One region of the Pantoea sp. X-Soil-ISGK-355 genome, then DNA from elsewhere that is predicted to be linked to it. Evidence: riboswitches for the same ligand, from Rfam matches in the RefSeq annotation. Region 1 holds a riboswitch; the other holds the start of a gene.
The links. A riboswitch is a leader RNA that binds a small molecule or an ion and turns the genes downstream of it on or off. The one in region 1 is predicted to bind fluoride.
Positions count from the first base shown of each region.

Region 2: another riboswitch for fluoride. It lies ahead of AC6I8J_RS22420 (DHHA2 domain-containing protein); the one in region 1 lies ahead of crcB (fluoride efflux transporter CrcB).

Region 1 covers NZ_AP035971.1:3,847,921-3,862,500, reverse strand. The annotation lists gene mntP (manganese efflux pump MntP) at 1-36, shown strand, start outside; gene azuC (stress response protein AzuC) at 153-230, shown strand; gene AC6I8J_RS17820 (LysR family transcriptional regulator) at 646-1,548, opposite strand; gene AC6I8J_RS17815 (DUF2798 domain-containing protein) at 1,677-1,940, shown strand; gene cspE (transcription antiterminator/RNA stability regulator CspE) at 2,600-2,812, shown strand; gene AC6I8J_RS17805 (hypothetical protein) at 3,006-3,191, opposite strand; gene AC6I8J_RS17800 (alpha/beta fold hydrolase) at 3,360-4,271, shown strand; gene AC6I8J_RS17795 (hypothetical protein) at 4,264-5,655, shown strand; gene AC6I8J_RS17790 (MFS transporter) at 5,672-7,024, opposite strand; gene AC6I8J_RS17785 (GntR family transcriptional regulator) at 7,195-8,097, opposite strand; gene AC6I8J_RS17780 (zinc-binding alcohol dehydrogenase family protein) at 8,235-9,263, shown strand; gene AC6I8J_RS17775 (nucleoside hydrolase) at 9,270-10,190, opposite strand; fluoride riboswitch at 10,308-10,383, shown strand; gene crcB (fluoride efflux transporter CrcB) at 10,471-10,848, shown strand; gene AC6I8J_RS17765 (sugar phosphate isomerase/epimerase family protein) at 10,970-11,785, shown strand; gene AC6I8J_RS17760 (alpha/beta hydrolase) at 11,782-12,387, opposite strand; gene AC6I8J_RS17755 (glutathione S-transferase family protein) at 12,399-13,340, opposite strand; gene AC6I8J_RS17750 (LysR family transcriptional regulator) at 13,439-14,338, opposite strand; gene AC6I8J_RS17745 (GNAT family N-acetyltransferase) at 14,480-14,580, shown strand, end outside.
Region 2 covers NZ_AP035974.1:87,578-102,157, reverse strand. The annotation lists gene AC6I8J_RS22475 (hypothetical protein) at 90-410, shown strand; gene AC6I8J_RS22470 (chromosome segregation protein ParM) at 623-919, shown strand; gene AC6I8J_RS22465 (DUF2971 domain-containing protein) at 948-1,829, shown strand; gene AC6I8J_RS22460 (DUF8534 domain-containing protein) at 1,872-3,200, shown strand; gene AC6I8J_RS22455 (acyltransferase family protein) at 3,680-5,704, shown strand; partial or broken gene AC6I8J_RS22450 (IS4 family transposase) at 5,820-6,048, opposite strand; gene AC6I8J_RS22445 (hypothetical protein) at 6,145-6,654, shown strand; gene umuC (translesion error-prone DNA polymerase V subunit UmuC) at 7,046-8,071, opposite strand; gene AC6I8J_RS22435 (YncE family protein) at 8,325-9,323, shown strand; gene AC6I8J_RS22430 (TDT family transporter) at 9,476-10,636, shown strand; gene AC6I8J_RS22425 (uracil-DNA glycosylase family protein) at 10,633-11,232, shown strand; fluoride riboswitch at 11,282-11,351, shown strand; gene AC6I8J_RS22420 (DHHA2 domain-containing protein) at 11,430-12,338, shown strand; gene AC6I8J_RS22415 (universal stress protein) at 12,335-12,760, shown strand; gene eno (phosphopyruvate hydratase) at 12,776-14,065, shown strand; gene AC6I8J_RS22405 (2,3-bisphosphoglycerate-dependent phosphoglycerate mutase) at 14,109-14,580, shown strand, end outside.

The DNA.
Region 1 (14,580 bases):
ACCATTCTGTTGCAGCATCTCGGCTACACCGCCTAGTGCTTTTGCACATAAAAGCGACATTTTTGTGATCTGGTTCAAATTTATTTGCTGTTAAAACGCACAGACGCTATACTTTTTCAGTATATCTTCAACTAAATTTGAACAGGTATTTCATGAAACGCATCATTAAACACGTATTCCGTGCTTACGTTGAGACGTTCAAACACGTACCGCCGGGTGCCATGTACTAAGTACCCTGTAAGAAACCCTCGATAATCGCGGTCAGGGATCGACCTGTGATTATCACCTTTTCTGCTTTTTCTGCCTTTGCTTCTGCTGATTTAAACCCGCGTTTTTGCACTTCGGGTGCATCTGACTGGCTGCTAACACTCTCCTTCTGATTCCCCCGTTATATGCCGCTTTATGGCGACGAAACTGCTTCTGTAACTGGCGGTGACGTACCTGCTGAAATCCCCATCAATCTGCGCGCAATGGGAAAGCCTTCACGTTCAATGGAATCAGAAGCCCCCGGAATGAAGCTGAATGCCCGCCTGAAACGGTCTGCTAACCACAAACCCAGTGCGCTATCCGGCAGCGGTGAGTGACTTTTGCGGGTGGATAAGCAGAAAAATGCGTCAATTTTCGCCCGGCAAAAACGCGCCTGTCTTAAATCGCATCGGCCACAAATTCAATAAATGTCCGTACTTTCGAATTGAGTGCCGAACGTTCGGTGACACAGGCATAGATATTCATGGGCAGGGACTCAATGGTGCTCTCGCCACTGTGACCTGACCAGGCCAAAGGCCTTAGCAGACCGCTGTCTATCAGTGGCTGAGCAACAAAGCTTGCCAGACGGGCAATGCCGCCGCCGTTTATGGCTATTTTGGCAATAATATCAATATCATCGCTGATAAAACTGGGGTTAGGTTTTGCATTAACAGGCTGTCCGTTGACCATAAACGTCCATGGCAGAAACCGTCTGTCGGTGGGATAGCGGAAAACCAGGCAGGCGTGCTGGCTAAGTTCTCCAGGCGTCTGAGGCGTGCCAGCGCGATCAAGGTAAGCGGGAGCCGCACAGAATATAAAGGGTAACGATGCGATTTTTCTGGCGATGAGTTGATCATTCAGCTGTGCTTCGATGCGGATACTGACATCGACGCCTTCCAGGCGATGATCGACGTTGCGATCGGTACTGATCAGTTCAATATCTATATCGGGGAAAGACGCTTTGAAAGCGGGCATAAGGGGAGCCAGAACGTACCGACCAAACGCGGCTGTCGTAGCGATACAAAGTGGCCCCTGCGGTTTGGTTTCATTCGCTGCAGCCTGAGAGGCGAGTTCGATATCATGTGGGATGTGACGGACTTTCTCGAAATAGCGTTTACCGTTTTCCGTTAAGGTCATGCTGCGGGTGGTACGCGATAGCAGTCGCACGCCCAGATGCGCTTCAAGACGGGAAAGACTCTGGCTGACTGCTGCCGGACTCATACCTTTAGCGCGTGCCGCCGCTGCAATACTGCCGTTTTCCACCACGCGGATAAAAGTGCTAATCAGCCCTAAAATGTCCATCATATCCTCAACGGTTAATTCGTCAATTTTACTTAATAACGATTAAAGCATAACCGCTCTACACCCCCCCGCATAAGCTTGTTAAGTTAGCCGCAGTCTTCTCTACTTTTGTTAAACAGGATATTCAGATGACTGATGCTGCAACAAAAAAAACCTTACGAACCCGTTTGCCGGTGCGCACGGCACCTTACATATTTGCGTTTTACATGGCGATCATCATGGCGTTCCTGATGAGTCTGGTTATCACGTTAGCCGAATTCGGAATGGGACCTCATTACATGACAAATGTGATGAATGCTTACCAGGTCGCCATGCCAGCCGCTTTCTTTTGCATACTGGTTGTCCGTCCTGTTGTTATCCGGCTTGCAGGATTGACCGTTCACGGTCACTGAGACAGTCAGCATGCTCAAAATGGGCGGACAGATAGGGTTTAGCCCGCTTCTCGCTCATCGCTGCAGGCTGCTTCTGCACCAGAATGGAGGCGGGTGACAAACCTCCAGCATTTCAGATGCAGGGTGAGGGCGGGCGGGCCGTCCGGATACTGACCGGTATCAGGATGAAAGATACCGAAGAGCCGGGCGTACGACATGCAGCAGGTAACGCTCACAGATAAGCAGGGCGAGAAAACCCTTTCGCTGGCCGTGCGGAAATTTTTAGGCGATGTAACATTACTGGCTCTGTTTTATTGTTAAGCATCAACGTTAAATCGGCACCGTCATTATGACAGGATTTGCCTGCTCCTCTTCGCACACAGCGGGGCCTGAAGCACTTCCTGAGTAGTCAAAATATAACGGCCATTCAGCCATCTGAGCGTTTAAATGGTTAAAATAAATAAACTTATACATTGCTAAATTATTATCGCTATGTCTTAATGCGTCATCGGTTTGGAACACAGACCTTATGAAAGCAGTTTTAGTAAAGTAGTCCTCAGTTCAAGTGTTATCCACAGATATCCTTCTTCGAGAGCCTCCTCCTAAGTGCCCAATAAGTAAATCTCTAACTACAGGCCATCTTCGCCGCTCTTAGTGGCTAATCGATTAAGGAAATATCTATGTCTGACAAAATGACTGGTTTAGTAAAATGGTTTAATTCAGATAAAGGTTTTGGCTTTATCACTCCCGATGATGGCAGCAAAGATGTATTCGTGCATTTCTCTGCTATCCAGGGTGATAACTACAAAACGCTTGATGAAGGTCAGAAAGTCTCCTTCACCATTGAAAATGGCGCCAAAGGCCCTGCAGCCGGCAACGTCACAGCGCAGTAAGCCGCGCTCATTATCAGCGACGCTTACAATAGCGATGAAGACATAAGTCTGAGCAGATAAGCTCTGCTGATAATAAAATAAACCCGCTCAGTGCGGGTTTTTTATTGCCTGAAATTCGTATTATCTTTCGCATTAATTCTGGTCTGCTGACCTGCTACGTATTTATTCGTCCACCTCGATGTTAATCCTCTCTTCATAAGCCCTGCCCGTTATGAAATGTCAGGTTAAACCATCGGGCAAAAGCCATCACGCGCCTTTTGAAATCAGCGATGTTCCACTGAGGCGTATTACTGATTGCCAGCAAGTAATCCATTTCTTTTGCTAACGCTGGATATCGGGCATCGAATGTAAAGCGATACTCCTCGGGTGTTTCAGTCATTGCCTTCCCGCTTACACCAGACAGATCTCCCGCCAGAGTTCATCACCCGCAATGCCAGCTTCTTCTTATGCGAAACCCCATACTTATTTCACACCATCACGCGGATAACCCGCCTGCTGCCCGATCCCGTCCTACACTGAATTATTCTCCCCCAATCAGGAGCAGCGGATGATCCAGAAGCATCAACGAAAACAGGCAGCGATTGTGGCAGGCGTGGGATTAGGTGTGGCGGCTACGCTTTGGGGTATGAAACGCTGGCAGCAGCTGAAGCAGACACCGCCAGTGTCGCCGCGCAGTCATCACGCCGGGCTGGCGGGTTATTTTCAGCAGGTAGGCGACTGGCGTATGTTTACCCGCGTCACGCCCAATGAAGATAGGGGGCTGCCGGTGGTACTGGTTCACGGTCTGGTAATGTCGGGCCGGGCGATGGAACCGCTGGCGCTGGCGCTGGGCCGCGACTATAACGTGCTGGTGCCGGATCTGCCCGGTTTTGGGGCCAGTGCGCTGCCTGCTTCTGCGCCGATCATGTCCGTGGATGAGCAGGCTGAGGCGCTCTGGCTCTGGCTACAGCACAACGGGTTTCAGCGTGCTATCTGGGTCGCGAACTCGTTTGGGTGTCAGATTCTGGCGGCACTGGCGGTGAAATACCCGCAGGCAGTGGCGGGGCTGGTGTTGCAGGGGCCGACGGTCGATCGTCATGCCCGCAGCCTGCCGCGTCAGTTGTGGCGCAGCTGGTGTAATGGCCGACTGGAGTCGCGTCGTCCGCCGGGGCCGCTGGCCCGTATCGATTACGCTAAAGCGGGGCTATGGCGCGCCTTTGGCACGATGCGCGCCATGATGCGCGATCGCATCGAACATCGTCTGACTTACATCACTGCGCCGACGCTGCTGCTGCGCGGCTCGCGCGATCCCATCTGTCGGGCGCGCTGGCTGGATGAGCTTGCTGCCCTGATGCCACACAGCGAACGCCTGACGCTGCGCGACGGCACCCATACGCTGCACTACGTCTATCCGTGGAGTTTCTGCAACGCCATTCGCCCCTTCCTGGCGCGTATTCAGCAGGAGAATCAGCATGAATAAACCGCCCAAGGGCATCGCCCGTTTTGACTCGGCAGCTGCCATGCTGCTGGCGCTGGCCAATGCGCTCCACGATCGACCCTTTGCCAGCCCGAGCCAGTCTCCGACGCTCGACCGGCTGCTACCCTCACTGAACCGTCTGCCGACCGGGCTGCGCGAGTGGGGCTATGCGCTGGGCGGCATGGCAGAGGGCATCAGCCTGCGTCAGGCGGGCGAGCTGGATGTGGAAGGCATCGCAGAATGGATGGTCAGCGAGTACCCGCAGCAGGACTATCCGGCGGCGTTTATTGGCTCGTCAAACGGTGCGCTGGTGCACCTGGCATCGGCGATGGGCGTGCCCTGGCTGCCGCAGACCTTTCTCTGTCCGGTGCGGGCGACTAACAGCGATCCCGATGATGCGATGGCGAGCTTTGAGCAGGGCAAAGAGATAGCCGCAGCCCTGCTGGCCGCCTGGCCGAGGCTGGCGGTGCACCATATGCATGACCCGAATCAGGATCGCCTGATGCTCGACCAGATGCGCTATTTCCGGCTGAAACTGCGCGAATTGCCGCTGGCTTTTAATGAGTTTCTGATGGGGAGCCTGCCCGCGGGTTCAACGCTGTTTATCAACCACTGCACCCGCCAGTGGCCGGTGACTCGCACCAGCGATCGCTCGTTTTTCCAGTTTGGCGCACTTGGTGGCGCAACCGAAAAAGAGTATTTACAGGGTGGCCCGCGGGTAGCGGAATATCTGGCGAGTTACGGCATTGATCGTGAGCGCTGGACGCCGCCTGACATCACCGACCACGTACCGGAAGCGGAGTGGGGCCTGGATGGTTATCTGATTTCCCCGCTGAAAAAACTGGCGGCGGCGCAGAACTGGAAACTGATGGAGATTCGTTACGAAGACCCGGAAGCGATGAGTTATGTGGTGGCGGAGATTTATCGCGACTGGTATCTGGCAGCGGGCATTTTACCGACCCGGCTGACGGTGGACAGCTTCCTGTTAATGGATCCCTGGTGTACCCAGCAGCAGCAGGCAATACCGTTCTGGCTGGTATTCTGCACCGAACCGTCCGCGGCAGCGCTGCAGCGCTTCCTGGAAAAACAGCCGCCGTTCCGCAACATTGACATGATGCTCTTTTCTCACGGCACCGACAGTATCGGGCTGGCGGAGATTGATCGCTGGCGGGCGCTGCTCTCTTATGCGCGTGATGAGGGGGTATTGATCGGGGTGGATGAAGCGCGTTTCCCGCGTGACTTTGCGACGTTTGCCCGCTTCGACTCGGCACTGCGTGAACGGGCACCGCTGTTGCCACCGCCACCTCCTCTGAGTACAGAGAAGGTGATGACGGGCATTAAACGTTACGGTGCGAAATATGGCGTCACCCTGACGGCGCTGACGTAGCCGCCGTCAGTTGTGATTATTCGCCGTCGGTAATTGGCTGGCGCACCAGCAGCAGGTAGGCGAGTGCGCCAACCAGCGTCACACAGGCGCAAATCATCAGCGCCAGGCTGAACGATTTGGTGGTGTCGAGCACCCAGCCGGTGATGACGGGCGCGAACGAGGCGAAGATAAAGCTGGCGAAGTTCTGGATGCTGCCGACCGAGGCGGTCATGCGGGCGGTGACGTTGGCGTGGATAAGCCCCCAGCACGACGTTCCGGCAAAGTGAATGCAGAACAGCGCCATCCCGATCAGCGTCACAGCGCTGGTCGTGTCGGTCGCGCGGGTCACCACCGCGGTAAACCCGGCGGACAGCAGCATCCCGCTGACGATGCAGACTTTGCGGGTTTTTACCGCGTTAAAGCCGCGACGCACCAGTGAATCAACCACGTAGCCATTCAGCAGCATGCCCGCCGCACCAAACAGGAACGGAATCGCCGCCAGCAGGCCGGTACTTTTCAGGTCGAGATGATAGGTCGACTGCAGGTAGCCCGGCAGCCAGGCGATGTAGAGCCACGCAGTGTAGTTGATGCCGCTGAAGCCAATCATCATGCCCCACATGGTGCGCTGCTTAAACAGGCCGCGCCACTCTCTGAAGCTGATTGGCTCTTTACGCGAGGCGACGCTGCCCGCCTGCAGATAGTGGATCTCTTCGGCGCTCAGGGTGTTGTTATCGCGGTCGCGATAAATCATATACCAGCCGATCGCGAGGAACATGCCGAGGATACCGATGGTGACAAACATGCCACGCCAGCCCATCACCAGCATCATCGCCGCCAGAATCGGCGGGGCCACTGACAGCCCAATCATCGACGCCGCATTGAACATCCCCATCGGCATGCCGCGATCTTTAATGTTGAACCAGTCGTTGATCACTTTTACGCCGCACGGGTTCATCGGCGCTTCGCCAATGCCGAGGCCGATGCGCACCAGTACAAACTGGGTGAAGTTATGCACCAGACCAGAAGCCGCCTGGAACAGCGACCAGATGAACATGCCGATACCGAGCATAATGCGCGGGCCTTTACGATCCAGCAGCGCACCGCACGGCAGCTGCGCCAGACCATACGCCAGTGAAAATGCAGAGAGCAGGAGGCCGATTTCGGTGGCGCTCAGCCCCATCTCCTCGCGTATGGTCATATTCGCTACCGACAGCGAGCTGCGATCCAGATAGTTGATGATGGCGGCGAACAGCAGCAGCAGCATCGCCGTGATCTGCACCTTACGGATGCGCGGTGAACGCACCACATCGCTGCGCATCGGCACAAAGTCCTGGCCTGGTGGCGTGTCGCCGGTCACGCTGTCGCGGCCGGTTACTGAAGTCTTTTCCATTGCACTCTCCCGAAACTGGGTACTTATCGTTATGGTGAGAAGGGGTCTGCGCGCAGCGGCAAAAGGCCGCCGTGACGTTGCAGTCGAGACTAAGAGCAAAGGGTTAAGGATGTTGCAAAGATGTTTCTGAAGCGTGCGGGAGATAATGCTTTGTGGTTTTTAATCGGTTTTTAATTGTACTGACTGATTGAGCGCACCATTGAGGTTTTGGCGGTCGCCAGATGGTTATGCAAGGCACAGAGCGCATCGATATCCTGACGGCCAATCAGCGCGGTGAGAATCGCCATATGCTCCTCCAGCGCCACAATATTTCGCTGCTTGAGATCGCTCTCATCCCACTGATAATGCGAGTGAAAGATCACCGAGATAATCTCCAGCGACTGATTGAAAAACGGGTTGTTAGCGGCGGATAAAATCAGCGAATGCATCTGGCGGTCCAGCGCAGCAAAATGACGATAGTTGCTGGCAATGGTGTCGCGCATTGATCGGTGACGACCCAGCAGATCCCGCGCCTGCACCCAGCGTTCATCGCTGGCGGGCAGATTAAGGAAGCGGCTCAGGGCGTGGGTTTCCAGCATCTCGCGCAGTTCAAACAGCTTCTCGGCGTAATCCTGCGTGAACTTCTTCATCCGCCACTGACCGCGTTTCACCGGCTCCAGCAGGTCATAGCGCATAAAGCGCAGCAGAAACTCGCGTACCACTACCGGACTGACCTTCACCTGCTGCGCCAGTTGCAGCTCGCTGAAGGTGTCGCCCGGCACCAGCTGCCGCTGATTAATCATATTAAAAAACACCTGCTCGAAGTGGCTGGCCTGCTGCTCAATCGGCGGCGTTAATGCGCTAAAGCCGTCATCATCGCGAGGTTCGCGTACGATAACGTAAGTCTGATCGACTTTATCCAGCACGCCGCACTGGTGCAGATAGTGCAGGGTATGGCGCACCGTGGTGCGGCTGATGTTGAACATCTCCGCCAGCGCGGCCTGTGGCGGCAATGGTGAACAGATATGACGCTGAGCAATGCTCTCCAGCATCTGGTTGATCACATTCTGACGCAAATTCTGGCTGCGACTCATCTCACTCTCCGGTTTTTTATGCATTAAAAACCATTCAAAGCCCAAAAAAATCGCCGTACTTCACACTTCCCGCAAACGAACGCCGCGCCGCAAGCAGGATTCGCCATAACTGCCAGCAGGACAACCGGAGAATCACCATGACAACAATGAAAGCACTGGTCATCGCTGAACCACGTAAGATGGTTTGGGCCACTCGCGACACCCCAACGCCTGCCGCTGGCGAGGCGCTGATAAAAATACTGACTGCCGGGATCTGCGGCACTGACATTCACGCCTGGTCCGGCAATCAGCCGTTCTTCAGTTATCCACGGGTGCTGGGCCATGAAATCTGTGCTGAAGTAATGGCGCTGGGCAGTGGCGCGGAAGGCTTTCAGCCCGGCCAGCGGGTGGCGCTCATGCCCTACATCTCCTGCCTGCAGTGCGACGCCTGCCAGAGCGGCAAGACCAACTGCTGTGAGCAGATCTCAGTCATTGGTGTGCATCAGGATGGCGGTTTCTGTGACTACCTGAGCGTGCCGGTCAGCACCCTGCTGGCGGTGGATGAGGTGGCACCGGAAGCGGCCGCGCTGATTGAGCCGTTTGCCATCAGTGCCCATGCGGTGCGGCGTGCCGGTATTGTGGCGGATGAGCAGGTGCTGGTGGTGGGCGCCGGACCGATTGGGCTGGGTGTTGCCGCCATTGCCGCCGCCAGCGGCGCGCAGGTGGTGGTGGCGGATACCAGCGAATTCCGTCGCCAGCATGTTGCGGACCAGCTCGGGCTGGCGACACTGAATCCGGCTGATGAGGCCTTCGATAGTGCGTTGCGCGAGCAGTTTGGTAGCCGTCTGGCGCTGAAAGTGATCGACGCCACCGGCAGCCCGGCGGCGATGAACAATGCGGTCAACCTGATGCGGCACGGCGGCACGATTGTCTATGTCGGTCTGCACAAAGGCGATCTGGTCATCCCGGACAGTGAATTCCATAAAAAAGAGGCCACGCTGATGGGCAGCCGCAACGCCACCCGCGAAGATTTTGATCGGGTGCGTGCGTTAATGGCCAGCGGCCAGCTGCGCGCCGACATGATGCTGAATCACCATCTGGCTTTCTCCACGCTGGATGAAACCTTTGAGGCGCAGGTCATCAACAACCGCGAACTGATCAAAGGCGTCATTCACTTCGATCGGTAACCGGATTCAGGGCGCGGTGAGGGTCTCAAAGAAGTGCGCCCGCACCGCGTCGGCATCCACGCCGAGCGCAATACGCTGGGCGGGCAGACCGGCAAACGGATCGGCTCGTGATGCGAGCGCGCTCAGTTTACGCACCGTCTGACCGCAGGCGATGCCCTCAGTGATCACCCGCAGCGGGCTTTCAGTGAGCGTAAAGGCCTGTGGCAGCGTCAGCCACGCCACCGCCAGAGTGTCGTGCAGCGCCATACCCTCGAATCCCTCTTTCTCCAGACTGTAAGCCAGGTAAGGGCGACAGATAGCGCTCAGCACCGGCTGATTCAGACGCTGCACCTCATCGCCGCTGATCAGCACTTTGTGCGTGACATCCAGCGGGATCACCACCACGTTCAGCGCAGAGGCGAGTACCTGATCGGCGGCGTGCGGATCTTTCCAGATATTGAATTCACTGAAGGGCGTCACGTTGCCGCTGTGGCCGTCGGTGCCAAACGCACCGCCCATAATCACCAGCTCTTTCACCAGCGGAATAATATCCGGTGCCTGATTAATGGCCGTGGCGATATTGGTCAGTGGGCCAATCGCCACCAGGGTGATCTGATGCGGCTGCGCCCGCACGCTGTCGATAATAAACTGCACCGCGCCCGGTGCCTGATCGCTAAAAGCATTATCAAACGCATCGCCCAGCCCATCTTCACCGTGCAGCCTGGCGGGCGCAGAGGCGGCCAGCGCCAGCGGCCGTGAACAGCCGCGATAGACCGCCGCGCTGATCGCCATTTTGTCGCAGAATAGACGGGCATTTTTCACCGCCTGACCCACCGCCACGTTGCCAGATACGGTGGTAATCCCCAGTAAATGCTGCGTCCGCGCCGCATAAGCCAGCGCAAAGGCGTCATCCACGCCGATATCAGTATCAAAAATCAGGGTACGCATAGGCTCTCCGCAACAGGCTGTAAACCTTCAGCATTACCCCGGCAATAGCAACATCGTCAAGTGATTCAGCCGCCCTGCGCGCACTATTGCCAGCCTGAAACGGGCGTCGTATTATCACCGGCTCAAGGTGATGGCGTGCCACCTTTCCCAACCGCCGGTGGGCTTAACACCGGCTGATGACGCCTGACACTCAATCCTTTCGCGGGAGCTGAGGTGTCAGGCGCAGTTTATCTCTGCCTCTCTCCCCAGCCCCGCATTACTCTGTAACCAGGAGCAAGACATGTTTAAACCGTTACTGGCTGTGATGATCGGCGGCTCTGCCGGCTGCGTACTGCGCTGGCTGTTCGCGATGCGTTTTAATGCACTCTTTCCCAACCTGCCGCCCGGCACGCTGCTGGTGAATCTGATCGGCGGTCTGGTAATCGGCGGGGCGATGGCCTGGTTTGTTCGCCATCCCGACATTGACCCGATCTGGAAACTGCTGATCGTCACCGGACTCTGCGGCGGGCTGACGACCTTCTCCTCTTTCACCGCGGAGTTAATGGGGTTGCTACAATCAGGGAAGTATTTCTGGGCGATGGCCAGCGCGCTGGTGCATGTGATTGGCTCGCTGCTGATGGCGTTTGCCGGTTTCGCACTGGTCACGCTGCTGGGCTGACCCGGTGCGCGTCATACCGCTTAAGGGATACTGATTTCGGGCGTGTGCGCCGTGGATTGGATAATGCGCGGCGCTGACGCTGAACCTCACCGATTATTCCGGACGATTAAGGAGCCGAGCAATGCGAACCAACCCCACATTCCTTAACCTGGTGTTGTTAAACGGTGAACCCGGCCAGAAGCTGCAGGCGGCGCGTGACGCCGGTTTCGATCAGGTGGAGATCTGGCGCGAGGATGTCGACGCATATGAAGGCGGTGCGGCAGCACTGGCTGAAATCAGTGCACGACAGGGACCTGGCTTTACCAATCTGCAGGTGCTGCGTGATTTCACCGGCGCACCCAGTGCGTTGCGATCTCAGAAGCGCGAAGAGCTGCGTCAGTTTATACAGATTGCCCAGGCGCTGGGCTGTGACACCCTCCAGGCACCGGCCAGCACCCGTGAGGATTGCTGTGCCGATCAGATTGATGATGACCTGCGCTGGATGGCCTCGGAAGCTGCGCGCTACAACATGCGCATTATGTATGAGCCGATGGCCTGGTGCAGCGTAGATAACACGCTGCCGCTGGCGTGGCAGCGATTGCAGCGACTCGATCAGCCCAATATCGGGCTGGTGATCGATCTGTTCCACATCTGCGCGCTGGGCGGTGACGCCTCCCATCTGGACGGCATTCCTGCCGATCGCATCTATGAAGTACAGCTGTGTGATATGGCCGCCGTTCCCGCACAGGATAAGCAGAGCCTGATGGCGATGGCAAAGCATCAGCGTCTGCTGCCCGGCGATGGCATTATCGATGTTGAACGCTTTGTCGATAAGCTCAAAAGCGCGGGCTATCAGGGGCCGGTGGGAATCGAAGTCTTTAATGATGCGCTGAAACGCCTGCCGCCCGACGTGGCTGCCCGCCATGCCTGGCAGGCGTTAACGCGCTGCTGGGGTTAATCCTGTAAGCACTGCCCAATAAACGCGGCGGCGTGCATGGCACCCTGAGCGGAAATGGTGTGGCCGGTGGCGGGTTCAAAGCGCGCGTCGACCGGCACTGCCGCGGCTCGCAGCCGGGCCGCCGCAGATTCGCTCTCCTGCCATGGGATGACTTCATCGGCCTGACCATGGATCAGCAACGCGGGCACATGAGCCTGCGGGGTTAGTTCACCGTCAACCGCCAGACGACCAGAAAAGGCGACCACGCCCGCCAGCGGATAACGGCCAGACGCCAGCGCATCCAGCGCCATGATCGACCCCTGAGAGAAGCCCACCAGCACCACATCCTGCCAGCGGTCGGCAAAGCCGTGCTGCGCGACGATGTCGCTGAGGGTCGTATCAAACGCGGCCCGTGCCGCCCGAACCCGACCAGGCCGGTTCTCTGGCGTCACGTCTGCCAGGCTGAACCACTGCCAGCCAAAACCGGCGGGAAAACGTTCAGGCGCATTGGGCGAGGCAAAAACCACATCCGGCAACAGCGTCGCCCAGTGACGGCCAATCGGTGCCAGATCGTCGCCGTTACTGCCCACGCCATGCAGAAAAATCACCAGTGCTTTTGCCATCATTGCTCCTTTTATAAACCGTATTCACTCAGATCAGGCCCGGCCGGAACAATGCCATTCGGGTTCAGCGCCTTGATCGAGTAGTAACCCTGTTTGATATGGTCAATGTTGACCGTTTCACGTATGCCAGAGACCGACAACATGCTCTTAAGATAGCGATTCAGCAGCGTATAGTCGCGGATCCGGCGCAGGTTGCATTTGAACAGGCCATGGTAGGCGACGTCAAAGCGAATCAGGGTCACAAACAGCCGGATGTCGGTTTCCGTCAGCCGTTCACCCAGCAGGAAAGTACGACCATCGCTGAGCAGCGCCTCCAGTTCATCGAGCTGGCTGAAAATGTCATTAAACGCCTGCTGATAGCTGACGGAGGTGGTGGCGAAACCCGCGCGATAAACACCGTTATTCAGACGCGGATAGAGGCTCTCATTCAGCGCATCAATCTCCGCACGCAGCGCAGCGGGATAAAGGTCGATGCGGTTATCGGCCAGATCGCCGAAGCCGCTGTTAAACATACGCACAATGTCCGCAGACTCGTTGCTGACGATGGTAGCGGTTTTTTTGTCCCACAACACCGGCACGGTGGCCCGGCCCGTGTAGTCGGGCGCGACGCGGGTATAGATTTCATGCAGATACTGCGCGTTATTCAGCGGGTCCTGCTGTGCGCCGGGTAAATTGCCAAAGCGCCAGCCCTGAGCACCGAGCTGCGGTTCAACCACCGTCACGCTAATCAGCGACTCCAGCCCTTTGAGCTTGCGGGCAATTAACGCGCGCGACGCCCACGGACAGATCAGCGCCACATAGAGGTGGTAGCGATCGGGTTCGGCGGCGAATGCCGTGGAGCCATCGCTGCTGATAAAGCCCCGGAAACCCGACGTCTGACGGACAAACCCGCCCTGTTTATCGGTAGCCTGCACCGGATGCCAGTCACTACTCCATTTACCTTCTACTAACATTGCGCGACTCCTCTCTGTTTTGAGAAGCAGCTTAACTGATGACTAAACAGGTGATAATCCGGTTGTAAAGACAATCATTTCTTCCATTATGGACGGAATCAGGCGGGCGGGAAGCGGGTAAAGTGAGTGACCAGGAAGTCGATGAGCAGGCGCGCGCGATGCGCCAGATGACGGGCGGGCGGATAAACCGCAAACAGGCCCAGCGGCGGCGTGTCGAAGTTATCCAGCAGCCGGACAACATCGCCCAGTTGCAGCGCGGGAGCGGCGATGAAACCGGGCAGACGCGCAATACCTAATCCGGCGACGGCCGCCTGCAGACAGGCTTCGGTGTTGGCAAAGCGCAGACGGCCACGGACCGGCACGGTGACGATCTCACCATCATCGCCGGCAAACGGCCAGTGCCAGGGATCGCGGAAATTGGTGTCGATAATGCACTGGTGCTGCGCCATTTCCCGCCAGTGCTGTGGCGTACCGAACTGCTCAAGATAGATCGGTGACGCAGCAATGCGAACATGCACTTCGCCCAGCTTACGCGCGACCAGACTGCTGTCGCTGAGGTTACCGATGCGGATCGCCATATCAAATCCCTCATCGACGATGTTAACGGCCCGGTCTGAAAAACTGACATCCAGTTCAATCAGCGGATAGCGCCGGGCAAACGCCACCAGTACCTGAGAGAGCACCGCCGTGCCAAAGGAGCCCGGCGCGCTGATTTTCAGCCGGCCGGTAGGGGTGGTGGCGCTTTCCCGCACGCTGGCATCCAGCGTCTCAAATGCATCGAGCAGGTTTTTAACCCGCTCGTAATAGCTGCGGCCAACGTCGGTGGGCGAGAGGGCGCGCGTACTGCGCTTAAACAGCTGGACGCCGAGCTGATGCTCCAGCTTTGAAACCAGTTTAGAAGCCTGACTGCTGCTGGTACCGAGGCGCAACGCCGCTGCCGAAAAGCTGCCGGTTTCCAGCACCGTGACAAACATCCGGTCACAATCGAGTCGATCCATGGCGAAGTCCTGAAAGGGTAAAGTCGCAGTATAGAAGCTGCGGCCAGGCGTTGCAGCCTTCACATTGCGTGCCTTAACCCTTTCGCTGGCGGGGAAAACCTGCTTGACTGACGCTCTGCCCGACGTTCTCTGGAGTAATTCATGTCGCTGATTCACCTGACGTCACTGGCGGCGATCCCGGCCGCCGAGTGGGATGCGCTGTTGCCTGATGACCAGCCGTTTTTGCGCCACGCTTTTCTGCT
Region 2 (14,580 bases), on a different replicon from region 1:
GGCAGAAACTAACTTTTCATGGAAATGAAATATGACTATTTCAAATAAAGCAGTACTCAACTTTGTTAAACTAAATAAGGAAGGTTTATATGGCTATAAATATCGAAGACACAAAACATGATGTTTTAAATGTACTAAGTACATGCTGGAACTTCGCAGGACTTATGTATACAGCAGCAACTGAAAAGAAACCGGGCCGGCTTATTGCCTTAACTGTTTTGGCTGTAGTTATGTTGGCTGTGATAATCTTTGCGAAACCAATACTTATCACATTCTTATCAAAATGGTTTATCGGTACCTGGGGGTTACCATTAACCGTTAGTAAGGTGGCTGCGAGTTGTGCAGGGAAAGCAATCACTACACAACTCGGCAATGTATTGAAATACTGGGTACTTAAAATCGATAAGTAAGTATGCAAATGGTTATTAGTACTTGTTCTCCGGCGGCCACCGGGAACAAGTACATATAGTAACCATACTGATTAGCGAAAGCAAGCCCGGTATAGTTACCCGATGAAATGTTCATATTAATGGGTGACTGAAAAATAAGGTACTTTACAGCACTATTCATGTGTAACATGAATAGTGCTTTGTCGTGCAAGCGTGCATAATTCATGTGACACATGAATAAGGAAACCGCCATGCGTATCTCTGAACTTCAGAGAAAAGTGCTTCTGGTCCTCTCTGAACTTGAAACCCGGGGTCATAATTCTCCACTGCCTGTCATGCAGCTGCTGAAACTGCTCAACTCCGCATCCAGCAAAGACATTTATGACACTAATCTGCGCACATCACTGCATACGCTGCACCGGCATGGTCTGGTTGAGAAATACCGAAACCCGTCCCTGAACCTGGCATTTACTCTGACCGAAAACGGCCGCCGGAAAGCCGCCACGATCCGCTACGAAATGGTGTTATAAAACGCTGATAAATCATTTAAGGAAAACCGTGAACCTTTTTCATTACACTGACCTCAATGCCGTTCACTCAATACTGGATACGCATAAAATCCGGCTGACAGACATCCGTTTTCTGAATGATAAAACAGAATACTTGCAGGGGCTAAAAATCCTCCAGGAAGCCTCGCTTGAGACATTTACACAGCATTCAATGTATGAATATGATAAAGAGTTTATGAGTGTCATACAAAACTGGTTCAAGGATGCTTTTGAAGAACTATTAAATTTTGAAAATGCCAGCGAAATGTTTTATGTGGCGTCATTTAGCCGTTCATCTGATACTCTAAGTCAATGGCGAAGTTATGGAATGTTTGCCATCGAATTTGATTATTTGAAACTAAGGCAACTTGTTAGTTCATTAAAAGTCAAATCATGGGCTTCAGAGAAAAAGTTTTTACAAATTGAATTTATCCAATGTCATTATGTGTGCACTAAAGAAGGCGCTATAGAAAGAGCACTTGAATTATTACATTCAAACCTGATTAGTGGATTACGTCTCTTTTGGCAGGTTAATGAGCCCTTGGATGCAAATCTGCATCTCTACGATGAATTAAAAGAGATATTAAGTATGCTGGCTACAACTTTTAAGCATCCATCCTTTATTGAGGAGCAGGAAGAAAGACTGGTTATCAGCGAGGAGATAGTCTCAGATAGAATCCGATTCCGTGTTAAAAATAATATTCTGATTCCTTTTTACGAACTTGATATATCACCCGAAGTCATTTCAGGCGTAAAGATAGGCCCCGTAGAAAATCAAATAATCACAGAACAATCTCTGGATATATTTAACAAGCATAGAGCAAAAAAATTGGACGATGAGAAATACTGGTTTGACATTAGAAAATCTGACATTCCCTACAGGGAATTATAGTTACTGATAAAACCTGCTTCTCAAAAGGAAAAGGAGAACGATATGTCCATGAAACTTATCAAAAAGAAGGCTCCTCGTGGTGCCTTGAAACGCTGGCTATCTGATGATGAAGAGACCGCAGTTAAGAACTTCTTTGGCCGCAAGCAGGTATGCAGCGCGCATGAACGTGCACTGGCGGAGAACGTGATTCATGAAATGCGCCAGAAAGAACTCTGGCTGCATTGCAGCTGCGTGGGGGGCGATACGCCAGCACTGAACAATGCCAAGCTGAGGTATGAAACCCAAACGTTGTTTCTGTCCGGGTTTGGTCATAGTCATGATCAATCCTGTCCCATGCATAGGGTCTTTAAGGGTGACGAGGATACTACCGGTTCAGGAACCCGTAAAAACGCTGGGAGTAAGCGATTAAACTATCGTGAGTTTTTACCCAAAGATGAGTCAGAGACGACCATTAAGGCGCCAGGCAGCACAGGATTTACTGGTCAGGATAGAACCAGGCGAAAACGCCGGCCACGAGTTGCACGTTTGCTTCTGACGCTAATTGAAGATGCCGGGCTGAATACTTTCAGCCCGATCAGCCCGCTGCCTAATCAGGCACCCAGAACATGGCTTGCCGCTCTCGCAGCCTCGGCAGATGCTCAGGAATTTGTGCGCGGGCGCAGGCTTTCGGAAATCGTACGGTTTCAGCCGACCATGGGCGAACTTGCCCAGGAAAAATTAATGCTTGAACTGGAACGTACGGATGCCAACTGGCCGGCAGGAAAAGCCCGGGTGTTTTATCAGATATTTATGTCGGAGCTGGTCAGCCGTGAACATGTTACGTTCACCTGGAAAGATGGGGAACGCAGGTTTTCTCCGGAGAAGGGTGTCAGCATCAATGGGGAATCACAGGAAGGCGTGAGGCCGCCTTACTGGGTCATACTGGCCTTCAAACGCTCAGCTGAAGGTAGCGTGATATGCAGCGAAGGGTATGCGCACGCGCTATTCAGACGTAACTGTCCCGTCCCGGTAGACAGTGACCTTGAGAGGCAGACGATGAAAGGTATTGCTGAAGTGGCCAGCTGGCTTAAAGGCGGAGCAGACGTACTCACCCTCATTAAACCCCTGTTTGATATTGAGGTAGAGGTGGAGGGGGAGAAAGGCTTTGTGCTGCCGGATTTTATTCTTCAGGCCAAAATGCCGGATGGCCGGGAACATGCCGTAGTGGTAGAGACGATGGGATACACCGATGATGAGTACTGCGAACGTAAAGCCGAACAGCATAAAGGGATGCGCACACTGGGAACTCTTCAGACGGATCCCCCACGCTGGCCACATGAAGTCACTAAGCCCTTTACCAACCATCTTTATGGTGTAATCAAAAATCTATAAAGATTAACCGGGTGCTCTTCTTGCGGCTGTAACAGGCCGCAACTGACCCTTAATGAGTTTTGCGCGTTGGACAAAGTGCATGACCAAGCATACATAGTCCCGCAACATACAGGCTGACAATCACTATGACGCCTTGTAGGTCCATTAAATCACTGTTTTCCATCCAAGCCCAAAACGTATGAGAGAGATTTGCTATCGAAATATCCAGTTCAGTTTTCATAGATTCTATGCTCTTAAATTATAATTATTGACTTTGTCAAAGCTCTAAATAAAACCCCGCAATATTAAACCTGAAGCGCCATTCATGATCTTTTCACTCCTCTTTAATATACAAACAAAAAATCATTCCTAGCATATAAAGCCGAATTTATTTACTGAATAACAGTTAATTAAAACAGGAAAAATCAAGCCATTCACTTTTATTTTTCCCTTACAAATAATATACTATACCCTTTCTTTTTCCTTACATAGTGCGCTTCATGCCAAATAAAATCCTCACAGATACCTATCGTAAAGACATTGATGGCCTCAGAGCATTAGCTGTCGTTCTTGTCATTCTTTTCCATGCCGGAATTAGTCAGATAGCATCCGGATTTATAGGGGTCGATATTTTCTTTGCGATTTCTGGTTTTTTGATAACAGGAATCATTGTAAAACAAAGAGAGAAGGGTATCTTCAGTCTGGCGAACTTCTTCGTGCACCGTCTCTGGCGTATACAGCCTGCTTTTATCATGATGTCCCTGGCTACGCTTATAGCAACGTTTTATTTGTATCTGCCTGATGATTTTCTGGCATACCTGCACAGTAGTTACTACAACGCTTTACTGCTTTCAAATCAGTTCTTTGCACGTCAGAGTGCTGCGTATGCTTCTCCTGCAGCCGATCTGTTCCCTTTACTCCATACCTGGTCTCTGGCAATTGAGTGGCAGTGGTATCTGTTTCTCCCGCTGAGCATTTTACTGTCAGGTGCCATCTTACGTCTTAAGTCGATTCAGAAGGTGATCAGTAACCCGGCAAATGCACTTGCTGCAATCTGGCTTATCCTAACGCCGCTGGCAGCTGCTCTGGCGCTGATTATGGCCAGCCGGGAGGCCGATGCAGCTTATTACTCACTGCTTACCCGTATATTCGAATTCATGGTGGGGGGGACTGCATTTTTTCTGACGCGCTACGTTCGCTCGGTCACTTCAGCTGTCTTAAACAGTACAGGCCTTTTATCGCTTGCCCTGTTGCTTTATATCGCGATTCACCCTGACGTTATCGGGTTCTATCCAAACCTCTATGCATTGCTGGGTGTCACTGCTTCAGCCTTACTCATGTTTACCGGAACGTACAGGAACAGCATTGCATCTAAGTTACTAAGCCTTTCACCCGTCGCATTCACGGGCAGGATATCTTATTCGTTATATCTCTGGCACTGGCCCGTTCTGGCCATAACCCGTTACCTGGGTTACAACCTGGCTGGCTCCACGCTTCTTTTATGCCTGATTCTGACGGTACTGCTATCGCTGATTAGTTATTACCTCGTGGAACAGCCATGCCGACGGTTGCGCTGGTCTCTGAAATATACGATTCCCCTGCTAATCATCGTCCCAATCGTTATCTTCAACGCTGCGTTCAAATATGCTGAGAACCGTGACGGCATGCCTGAACGATTCGGCGCTACATACGACCAAGTGGCTCACAATATTAGTGCCGGGTTAGCTCAGGCCGGACACCGACCGGGCTGTCTGGATGGATCTCAGAATGCGGAAAAATGCATGTTCGGGGACCTTAAAGGTCAGAAAACAGCCCTGCTGATCGGCGATTCTCACTCAAACCACTTCTGGGGGTTCTTCGATGTGCTCGCGCAGGACGCTCAAATCCGCATGACTGCGTTAAGTACAGCGCTGTGTTTAGCACTCCCGGATACATACCTCTATGACTGGTGGTCATTCCGGAACCAGACGTTTGATAAGTGTCATGAAAATACCGCTAAATATTATGAATTAATCGCTAAAAATCACTATGACTACGTCCTTCTGGGTCAGGTATGGGAGTGGTATGTAAGCGGACCACACCTCATCAATAATCCTGGCGATGAACGCTCCGATGCACTTACTAAGGATCGCTTTAATAAAGCCATACGGCAGTCCCTGAATGCAATAGTCTCATCAGGAGCACGTCCGGTGATTATAAGGACCGTAGCCCCTATGCCCGTCAACTATCAGAAATGTATTCGTCATCATGTCATCTTCAGGGAGCCCTATCGCCAGAGTGAGTGTGATAACCAGAACCCGCAGAGCCCTGAAAATGAATGGACGCTGCCGCTCTTTGACCAGCTGCAGAAAGAGTTCCCAACACTGATTGTCATAGACCCTAAGAAAGTCCAGTGCGAAAACGGCTATTGCATTACTGCACTTGACGGTACTCCGGTCTATCGTGACGTTGGTCATCTGAATGATTTTGCGTCCTATAAATTTGGGCAGGAGTATTTGCGGAAATTTGGTAATCCGCTCAAATAAAAAAGGCTCTCAGATACTAATGCCGGTCACTTAAAGTGGTCGGCATTGTTTTTAAAGGAGTATTTTGTTTTTTTGCCTGACTCCTGTTTCATATTTTCTTTCCCGCCTAGTGCTAGTCATGTAGCAGCCCCATTGTCAGAAGCCCTGGCCACACAGCGTCACGCTATTATCCGGTGCATGCTCTGCAAACCATCCGCCCAAGCGCTTTTCACTGACGCCGTAGTGTCCCTTACACTGGCACGCTGCAGATGACTGCTCTGTTCCATCAGACATACCATCCGCAACTGCGGTTAGCAGTGTTCGCCATGCTTATTACCGGCTTTACATAAGGCTTCGCATTTTTCGGCGTATCTTTTTTGCTAAACTGCATATCATTTGCTAGACATTTCCTTTTTATAGGCGAAAATACATAAGTTTTTTTTACCAATAAAGGAAAGGAAATGACTAATGTATTGGTTCCACCGGTACGAAAACAACCAGCTATGTTCCACAAATGGATTTGTCTGTCCTTAGGCGTCCAGCTGGTTATTGCCATAGCCGCTGTTTGGTTTGCTTACAAAGTTCGCTCAGGAAGATTCTCAGCTGATACTGAGGTGCCACCGTTGGTGGAGTGGCTACTGTATAACGCAATTGATATAACAAGCGGCATTATCTTTGCAGTTATATTCTTTTTAATTCTTATTCCAATCGCAATCTTATTCCGTAAGAAAAAAATCAGCCTAAGAGGCAAAGTATGCACTGAATTTTTACTATCTTTATTATTTTCTTTTGTGGTTGGTAGCAAACTCTGGGCTTACGGCACGTTCCTGGTAATTTTTAATATTCTGCCTCAATCGGTTCCATTTATTCATAAACCGGAAGTCCCATGGTTGCTCGCACTCGGTTCTGGATTAACTGCGATATTTTTCAACTATATATATTCATACTCTGCTTTCAGAGCAACACAGTAATAAAGCTGCACTCCGGCGCTCATGCAGAACCGGTCAGCAATATCCATCAGGTTGAAGATATGTGACAGCGGCTTATTGTTTAAAAAAGCCATGCCCATAATCAGCCATACAATAAACTCAAGGGGAGAGTTGAGGCTTACGCAGCTTCAAGATATCGTTGAGAGAAAAGGCATGCTGAATAAGTTCAGGAGAAAAAAGATCAGTAAGGCAGTGCACTTAGCCGGGTGAGGTAAGATTGATAGTGCTCCGGGCCTGTGACAGTCCTATTTAAAAGGGTTCCATAATGAACATGGAACCCTTTTGCATCAGCCACCGGATCGGTCAACCGATCCTTAAGCTATCGGCATTACTCTAAGAAGCCTTTTTATTCCCTTACCAAGTATGAAAATAATTATTTTACTAATGGAACATCCTTTAACCGTGTAGTGTAGCGCGGCGACAACATTTCACGCTTCATCTGCCATAAACTGTCGCGTTCTCCCTGCCCCGCGAAAAAGACCTTTCCTTTCCCGGATCGATTGATACCGTCCAGCGCTGCCATCAGCGCATCAGCGTTCGCGCGTGGCTGCTGCTCGCTGAACATGTCGAACTGAGCCACACCTGATTTATAGAAATCACCCAACATGACGCCGGCTTTAGCGTACCGGAATCCATCACGCCAGATGGTGCTGACTCCGCGAAGCGCTGACTCAATAATGTCGCGCGTATCGTTCGTCGGATAATCGCAGATGCGCGAAGCGGTATTCGAATATTGCGGTTCATTTCCATGGCGAGCGGTGGCGATGAAGACACTGATATGCCGGCAGCGTGAATTCTGCTCCCTGAGTTTCTCCGCCGCACGTGTGGCATACAGTACGATTGCCTGCTGCATGTCTTCCAGTTTTGTGACTCTTTCGCCAAATGATCGTGAGTTTAGGATGTGCTGCTTTGGCGCCGGGGCATCTTCAAGTGCAATGCAGGACTCACCATTAAGCTCGCGAGTAGTACGCTCAACGATAACGTCAAAATTTTTCCGTATCATGCTGATATTGCTGTCAGCCAGCTGCAGAGCAGTGGTGATCCCCAGCTGGTACATGCGCTTAGTAATGCGCGGCCCAATACCCCAGATATCACTGACGTCGGTCAGGTGGAGTAGTTTTCGCTGGCGGGTCCGGCTGGACAGGTCTACCACACCCTTTGTCTGCGTCCACTTCTTCGAGGCATGATTAGCCAGTTTGGCCAGCGTTTTCGTTGGGCCGAATCCTACGCCGATAATCAGTCCGGTTTCCCGCCGGATACGCTCGCGCATCTCCTGTCCGAACTTTTCAAACGGGATGAGACTGCCAATCCCGGTGACGTCCAAGAAAGATTCATCAATGGAATAGACTTCCTGTCCCGCGGCCATTTCGCCCAGGATGGCCATCATGCGGCTGCTCATATCGCCATTTATGTGGAATGCAATTTAAACAAAAAAAATGAGCAACTATTCCTCATGGACTGAAATCCAGAGCCCCACTTATTCAGCCTTAAATTGCTGCAGTTTACCTCCGCTCAGAGCATAAAGAAGTGAACTGGTAAGACATAGCCGGAAAATCGATTTCCCTGAGAGGGGGTTATCTGCCACGCTTCTTCTGAAGCCCTTAAGCGGGCAATGAGTCTTATCCCTTACCACCCCCTATGCAGGAAAAATGATGATAAAAAAATACAGGATCCCGGGACTGACCGCGGTGGCGCTTCTTCTCATCAGCACCCTCGCCGGTGCCGCAGAGGCGCGCTGGACGTTTGACGGCGATATCCACAACAATTCTCTTGCTGTCAGTCCCGATGAAAAAACGGCGGTGGCCTCCTACAGTGAGCGCCCTGACGTGGTGGTTTACGACCTGGTTAACGGCAAAGTCAGAAAGGTGCTGAAGGGATACGTCACGCCCCGCAATGCGCTTTTCTCCCCCGACGGGAAGGCTGTATATCTTTCAGACAGCAGCCTCGGCGTGGTCAGAAAAATCAGCACCGGGACGCTTGACGTGGAGACCACGCTGCCGCTGGGGGCCGGGGCATTCGGTACAGCCATCAGCCGTGACGGTCAGCGTCTGTATGTGAATAACGAAGCCGCCAGCACACTCTCGGTGTATGACCTGACCCACAACCGGCCCGTTTCGGTTGTGACGGGTTTTGCTCAGCCCCGTCAGGGCATCAAAATCAGCCCGGACGGCAAAACCGTCTACGTCACCAACTTTAAGGGCGATAAAATCACCCTCGTTGACGCCGTAACGGGTGAGATTCGCGGCGAGATAACCGGCTTCAGCAAGCTGCGCGCCATTTCTGTCAGCGCCGACGGCCGCACGCTTTACGCGGCTAACAGCGGGAGCAACACCATCGCAGTGGTTGACACGCAGAAGCGCGCCATTACGGCAACCATTCCCGTGGGGCAGGACCCTTACGGTGCCGCCCTGACACCGGATAACCGCTATGTTTACAGCGGCAACCTGGGTGACAACAGCCTCTCCGTTATTGATACCGCCGCCGGTAAGGTGGTCGCCACTGTTACCGGACTGGATGCGCCCCGTCAGGCCATCGTTTTCAGTAAAGACAGTGCCCGCGCGTGGGTGCTGAATAAAGACCTCAGTATTTCGGTGGTTGACCTGAAACAGAACCGCGTCACGGCCACGATTAAAAGCCCGCCGAAGGCCTGATTCAGTCCCTCCCTCACTCCGGTGCAGTAACAGTCTTTCGCAGGGTGAGGGAGGATAAACCACTTTTACAGATTTATTTTAGCTGAATAACCTGTTTTAAAGATTTACGTCTGCATGCCTATACTGTTTCTGTTTACACAGGAGATCCCGGCATGAACGATAAAATATTTACCCTGCATAACGGAGCACGCCCGCTGAGCGCGCTGAGCAGCCCGAAAGAGGCCATACGTCAGTTCACGCCAAACTGGTTCGCCGCCACCATGGGAACCGGTATCCTGTCGCTGTCTCTGGCGCAGTTCCCCTGGCCGGTTCCGGGATTGCGCCTCGTCGCGGAAGGGCTGTGGATGTTTAACATCCTGCTGTTCAGCGTTTTTGCCGTGATGTATCTGGCCCGCTGGGTCATGTACTTCGGTGAGGCAAAGCGCATCTTCGGCCATTCAACCGTGTCCATGTTCTTCGGCACCATCCCGATGGGCATGGCGACCATCATCAACGGCCTGCTGGCGTTCGGTCTTCCCCGGTGGGGCGCAGACGTCATTCCGGTGGCGCACGCCCTGTGGTGGCTGGACGTGGCGATGTCGCTGCTGTGCGGCGTGTGTATTCCTTACATGATGTTTACCCGGCAGCAGCACAGCATTGACCAGATGACGGCCGTCTGGTTACTGCCGGTTGTGGCTGCCGAGGTCGCGGCGGTCAGCGGCGGCCTGCTGGCGCCGCACATTGCCGACACCCACGCGCAGCTCGGCATCATTATTACCAGCTACGTGCTGTGGGCTTACTCCGTACCGGTGGCGCTGAGCATCCTTGCCATCCTGCTGCTGCGTATGGCCCTGCACAAGCTGCCGCACGAAAGCATGGCAGCCTCAAGCTGGCTGGCCCTGGGGCCGATTGGCACCGGTTCGCTCGGTATGCTGGTCATCGGCGGCGATGCGCCCGGGGTGTTTGCCGCGGCGGGCATGCCGGAAATCGCTCACATCGCGCAGGGCGTGGGGTTCGTTGCCGGCATTCTCTTCTGGGGCTGCGGCCTGTGGTGGATGCTGCTGGCCACGCTGATAACCGTGCGATACTTTCGTGAAGGCATTCCGTTCAACCTGGGATGGTGGGGCTTTACCTTCCCGCTGGGCGTGTACACCGTCGCCACGCTGAAGCTGTCCACCCTCGTTGACCTGGCGTTCTTTAAAGGCTTCGGCGCGCTTCTTGTCGTCATGCTGGCCGCCATGTGGCTGCTGGTCGCGGTGAAGACGGTGCGCGGGGCATGGAGCGGGAAACTCTTTGTTTCCCCCTGCCTGGCAGGCCTGGACCGGAAGCCGTGAGTGAAACCTGCACGTCGCTGCTGGACCCGTTTTTACGCGAGGAACGCCTCGCGGCAGTCACCGCGCCGCACGTGGCCGCGCTGAATCGCTGGGTCAGCGGGCAGCGTCAGGCCGGCGTGGAACTGCCGTGGTTTGATCCGGCCGACGGCGGGACCGGGGCCGGACTGCTTGTCCTGCTGCAGTCGCCGGCGCGCAGCAGCCCGTCACCCCGGTTTGTGTCGCGGGATAACCCGGGGCCGGCCCAGCAGAATCTGGGGCGGTTTCTGGCGGAGGCCGGTATTGCGCGCCGGGACAGCGTGCTGTGGAATACGGTGCCCTGGGTCAGTGACGGGCCGCAGAAACGGCCCTCAGCGGCGGACATCCGCAGCGGCTGCGCCTGGCTTGAGGGCGTGCTGGCGTATCTGCCCGCGCTGCGCGTGGTGGTGCTGGCCGGTGCCGTAGCGGCGCAGGCCCGCGGGACGGTCAGCTGCCTTCGCCCCGGCGTCACGGTGCTGACTATGCCTCACCCCAGCCCGCTGTCGCTTTGCACAAGCCCGGCAGTGCCGGAAAACATCCGCCAGGTGCTCCGCGAGGCACGCACTGCGCTGGCGGGCTGAGAGCGCCGCCGGAATAATACTGACAGGTTTTGCAACCGGCTCTATACTCACAGTACAGGGTGATGGCGTTCCACCCTTCCCAACCGCTCCGTTCAGGAGCTGATGACGCCTGATGTGACTCTTGATTTTCAGGAGGTGCGTCAGGCCGTCCTTACTTTCCTCCCGGCCTGCGTACTTCCCTCTATGGGGAGAGACCTGTGATACACGTTTTTGGCCACATTAATCCTGACAGCGACGCCATCTGCACGACCGTCGTCACCGCACACTGGCTGACCGGGCGCGGAATGGATGCCCGCGCATGGCGTCTCGGCGAGGCTAACCGGGAAACCCGCTTTATCTTTGACGCCGCCGGCCTCACGCTGCCGCCGCTGCTCGCTTTTCCGCTAAAGGATGAACGGGTCTGGCTGGTCGATTTCACCGAACCGGCACAGGGGCCTGACGACCTGCTCCGGAGCAACGTCGTGGGCATCACTGACCACCACCGGCTGGGCGGGCTGATAACGCAACTGCCGCCGGAGGTACATATTCGCCCGGTTGGCAGCAGCGCCACGCTGCTCTGGCTGCTGATGGACGCAGAAGCGCGCCGCATGCTGCCCCCGACGCTCGCCGTGCTTCTGCTGGGCGCACTCCTGAGTGATACCGTGAATCTTCGCTCGCCGACCACCACCGAAGACGATATCCGTTCGGCGACCGAACTGGGCGCACTGTCTGGCGTAAACCGCAGAGCCTTCGCCCGTGACCTCCTCACCGCAAAAACAGACGTCAGCGGCCTCAGCGCACAGCAGCTGCTGGACAGGGACCTCAAGGCCTTCGTCATTGCCGGCACCGACGTGCGCATAGCCCAGATTGAGGTCAGCTCACCGTCACAGGTTGCCCCCGTGATGAACGACCTGCTCGCAGCACTGGCGTATCTGGCAGACCAGTCGGGAGCTGGCCTGGCGGTGCTGATGCTGACCGACATTCGTACCGGGTTCTCAACGCTTTACTTCGCCGGGCGGGAGAGCGTTAACGTCGCCTCCTGCTCCGTACCGGGCATGCTCAGCCGCAAAAAGCAGCTTCTGCCGTGGCTTGAGTCCCGCCTTAACCAGAACGGAGGTTCATTATGACCTGCTACACCCACGCACTGATACTTGTGAACGATAAAAACGACGGCACTCTTCTGCTGAAACGGGCGGTCGCGCTGGCGCAGCCGCTCGGCATGAAAATCACCCTGGCGCACATCAGCGACGACTACCGGGAGATGAACTACGTGTCTGACAGCCTGATGGACGACGTCGTGTCGGAGGAGGTGCTGAAAGGCAAAGCGTTTATGAGTGAGCTGGCGGCCTCCGTGCCTGAGACGGTAGACACGCGGGAGCTGGTGACCATGCGCCGCGTTGAGGACGTGGAGAAGTGCATCGCGGAGCTGGGCGTGGACCTCGTGCTTGCCGGGCACCGAAACCGCTTTATGGGAATGCTCACCTCCCGCTCGGCGGACTACATCAACCACCTTACGGTGGATGTGCTTATCACTCACCTGACTGACTGAACCGGGAGAAACACCATGCGCTTTACACTGGATAACGTAACCGCCCGTGAAATTCTTGACTCGCGCGGCAACCCCACCGTTGAAGTTGAAGCCCGGACTACGGACGGGATGATGGCGCGCGCCTCGGTGCCTTCCGGGGCCAGTACCGGCTCGCGCGAGGCCGCAGAGCGCCGCGACGGTGACGCACACCGTTTTGGCGGTAAAGGCGTGCTGGATGCCGTCAGGGCGGTTAATACGGAAATCTGCCAGGCCGTGCGCGGCAGCGACGTGCGCGAACAGCGTCAGCTGGACAACATCATGCTGGCGCTGGACGGCACGGAGAACAAGAGTCGCCTGGGTGCCAATGCCATTCTGGGCGTGTCGCTGGCGGTGGCCCGGCTGGCGGCACAGGCCTCCCACGAGCCGCTGTGGCGCTACCTGGGTGGCCTGCAGGCGAACCTGCTGCCCGTGCCGTGCATGAACATTATCAACGGCGGCGTGCACGCCCGCGGTCAGGGCGCGGACTTTCAGGAGTTCATGATAGCCCCGCACGGCGCACCCACGCTGCGCGAGGCCGTACGTCAGGGCAGCGAGGTCTACCAGGCGCTGCGCCAGATCCTGCTGGACAACAACCTGTCGGCGGCAGTGGGCGACGAAGGCGGTTTTGCGCCCGCCGTGTCGTCAAACCGCGACCCGCTGGCGTTTATCGTACAGGCCATTGAGAAAGCCGGATACCGGCCCGGAGAAGACATCAGCATCTGCATGGACCCTGCCTCAAGTGAGTTTTTCGCAGACGGCAAATATCATCTGCGCACCGAGGGCAGCGCGCTGAGCGCGGCGGAAATGACGGCATACTACGGCGAGCTGATGGACCAGTTTCCCGTCATCCTGCTGGAAGACGGCCTGGCCGAGGACGACTGGGCGGGCTGGAAGCATTTGCACCGGCAGCTTGCGGGCAGGGCCGAACTGGTTGGTGACGACCTGTTTGTCACCAACGTGAAGTATATCCAGCGCGGCATTGACGAAAACCTCGCCAGCGCCGCACTGATTAAACTCAATCAGATAGGCTCGCTCAGCGAAACGCTGGACGCCGTGGCGCTCTGCCAGCGGCACGGCTGGGGCGCGTTCATGTCCCACCGCAGCGGGGAAACCACGGACACGTTCCTTGCCGACCTGACGGTGGCCCTGCGCGCGGGACACCTGAAAACCGGCGCGCCGTGCCGCGGCGAACGCGTGGAAAAGTACAACCAGCTGATGCGCATTGAGCAGGCGCTGGGTGACGATGCGCACTACGCGGGGCTTCATGCGTTTGTGCGCCGCACGTAGCACATCCGCCGGACGGTCCCCGTCCGGCACAGAAGGAATGCCTGTGGCCTCTGCAACGCTGATCCTTTTGCGTCACGGCGAAAGCCAGTGGAACCGGGAAAACCGTTTTACCGGATGGACAGACGTGCCGCTGACGGTCAGGGGGCGGCAGGAGGCCGACCGGGCCGGTGACGCGTTGCGGGCAGCGGGCCTGATGCCCGACCGGGTCTTCACCTCGGTGATGACACGCTGCGTTCACACGGTCTGGCGGGTGCTGGACCGTCTTGACCGCAGCTGGACGCCCGTGGAAAAGAGCTGGCGACTGAATGAGCGCCACTACGGGGCGCTGCAGGGGCTGAACAAGGACGACGCTGCCCGGATAATGGGGGAAGAGACTGTCCGGCTCTGGCGCAAAAGCTTCAGCGGCATTCCGCCCGCGGACGCGGAGGCTCCGGCGCAGCTGCGTCGGGATCTGCGCTACCGCCGCGTTGCGCTGGCCGACCTGCCTGCAACGGAAAGCCTGGAAATGACGCTGC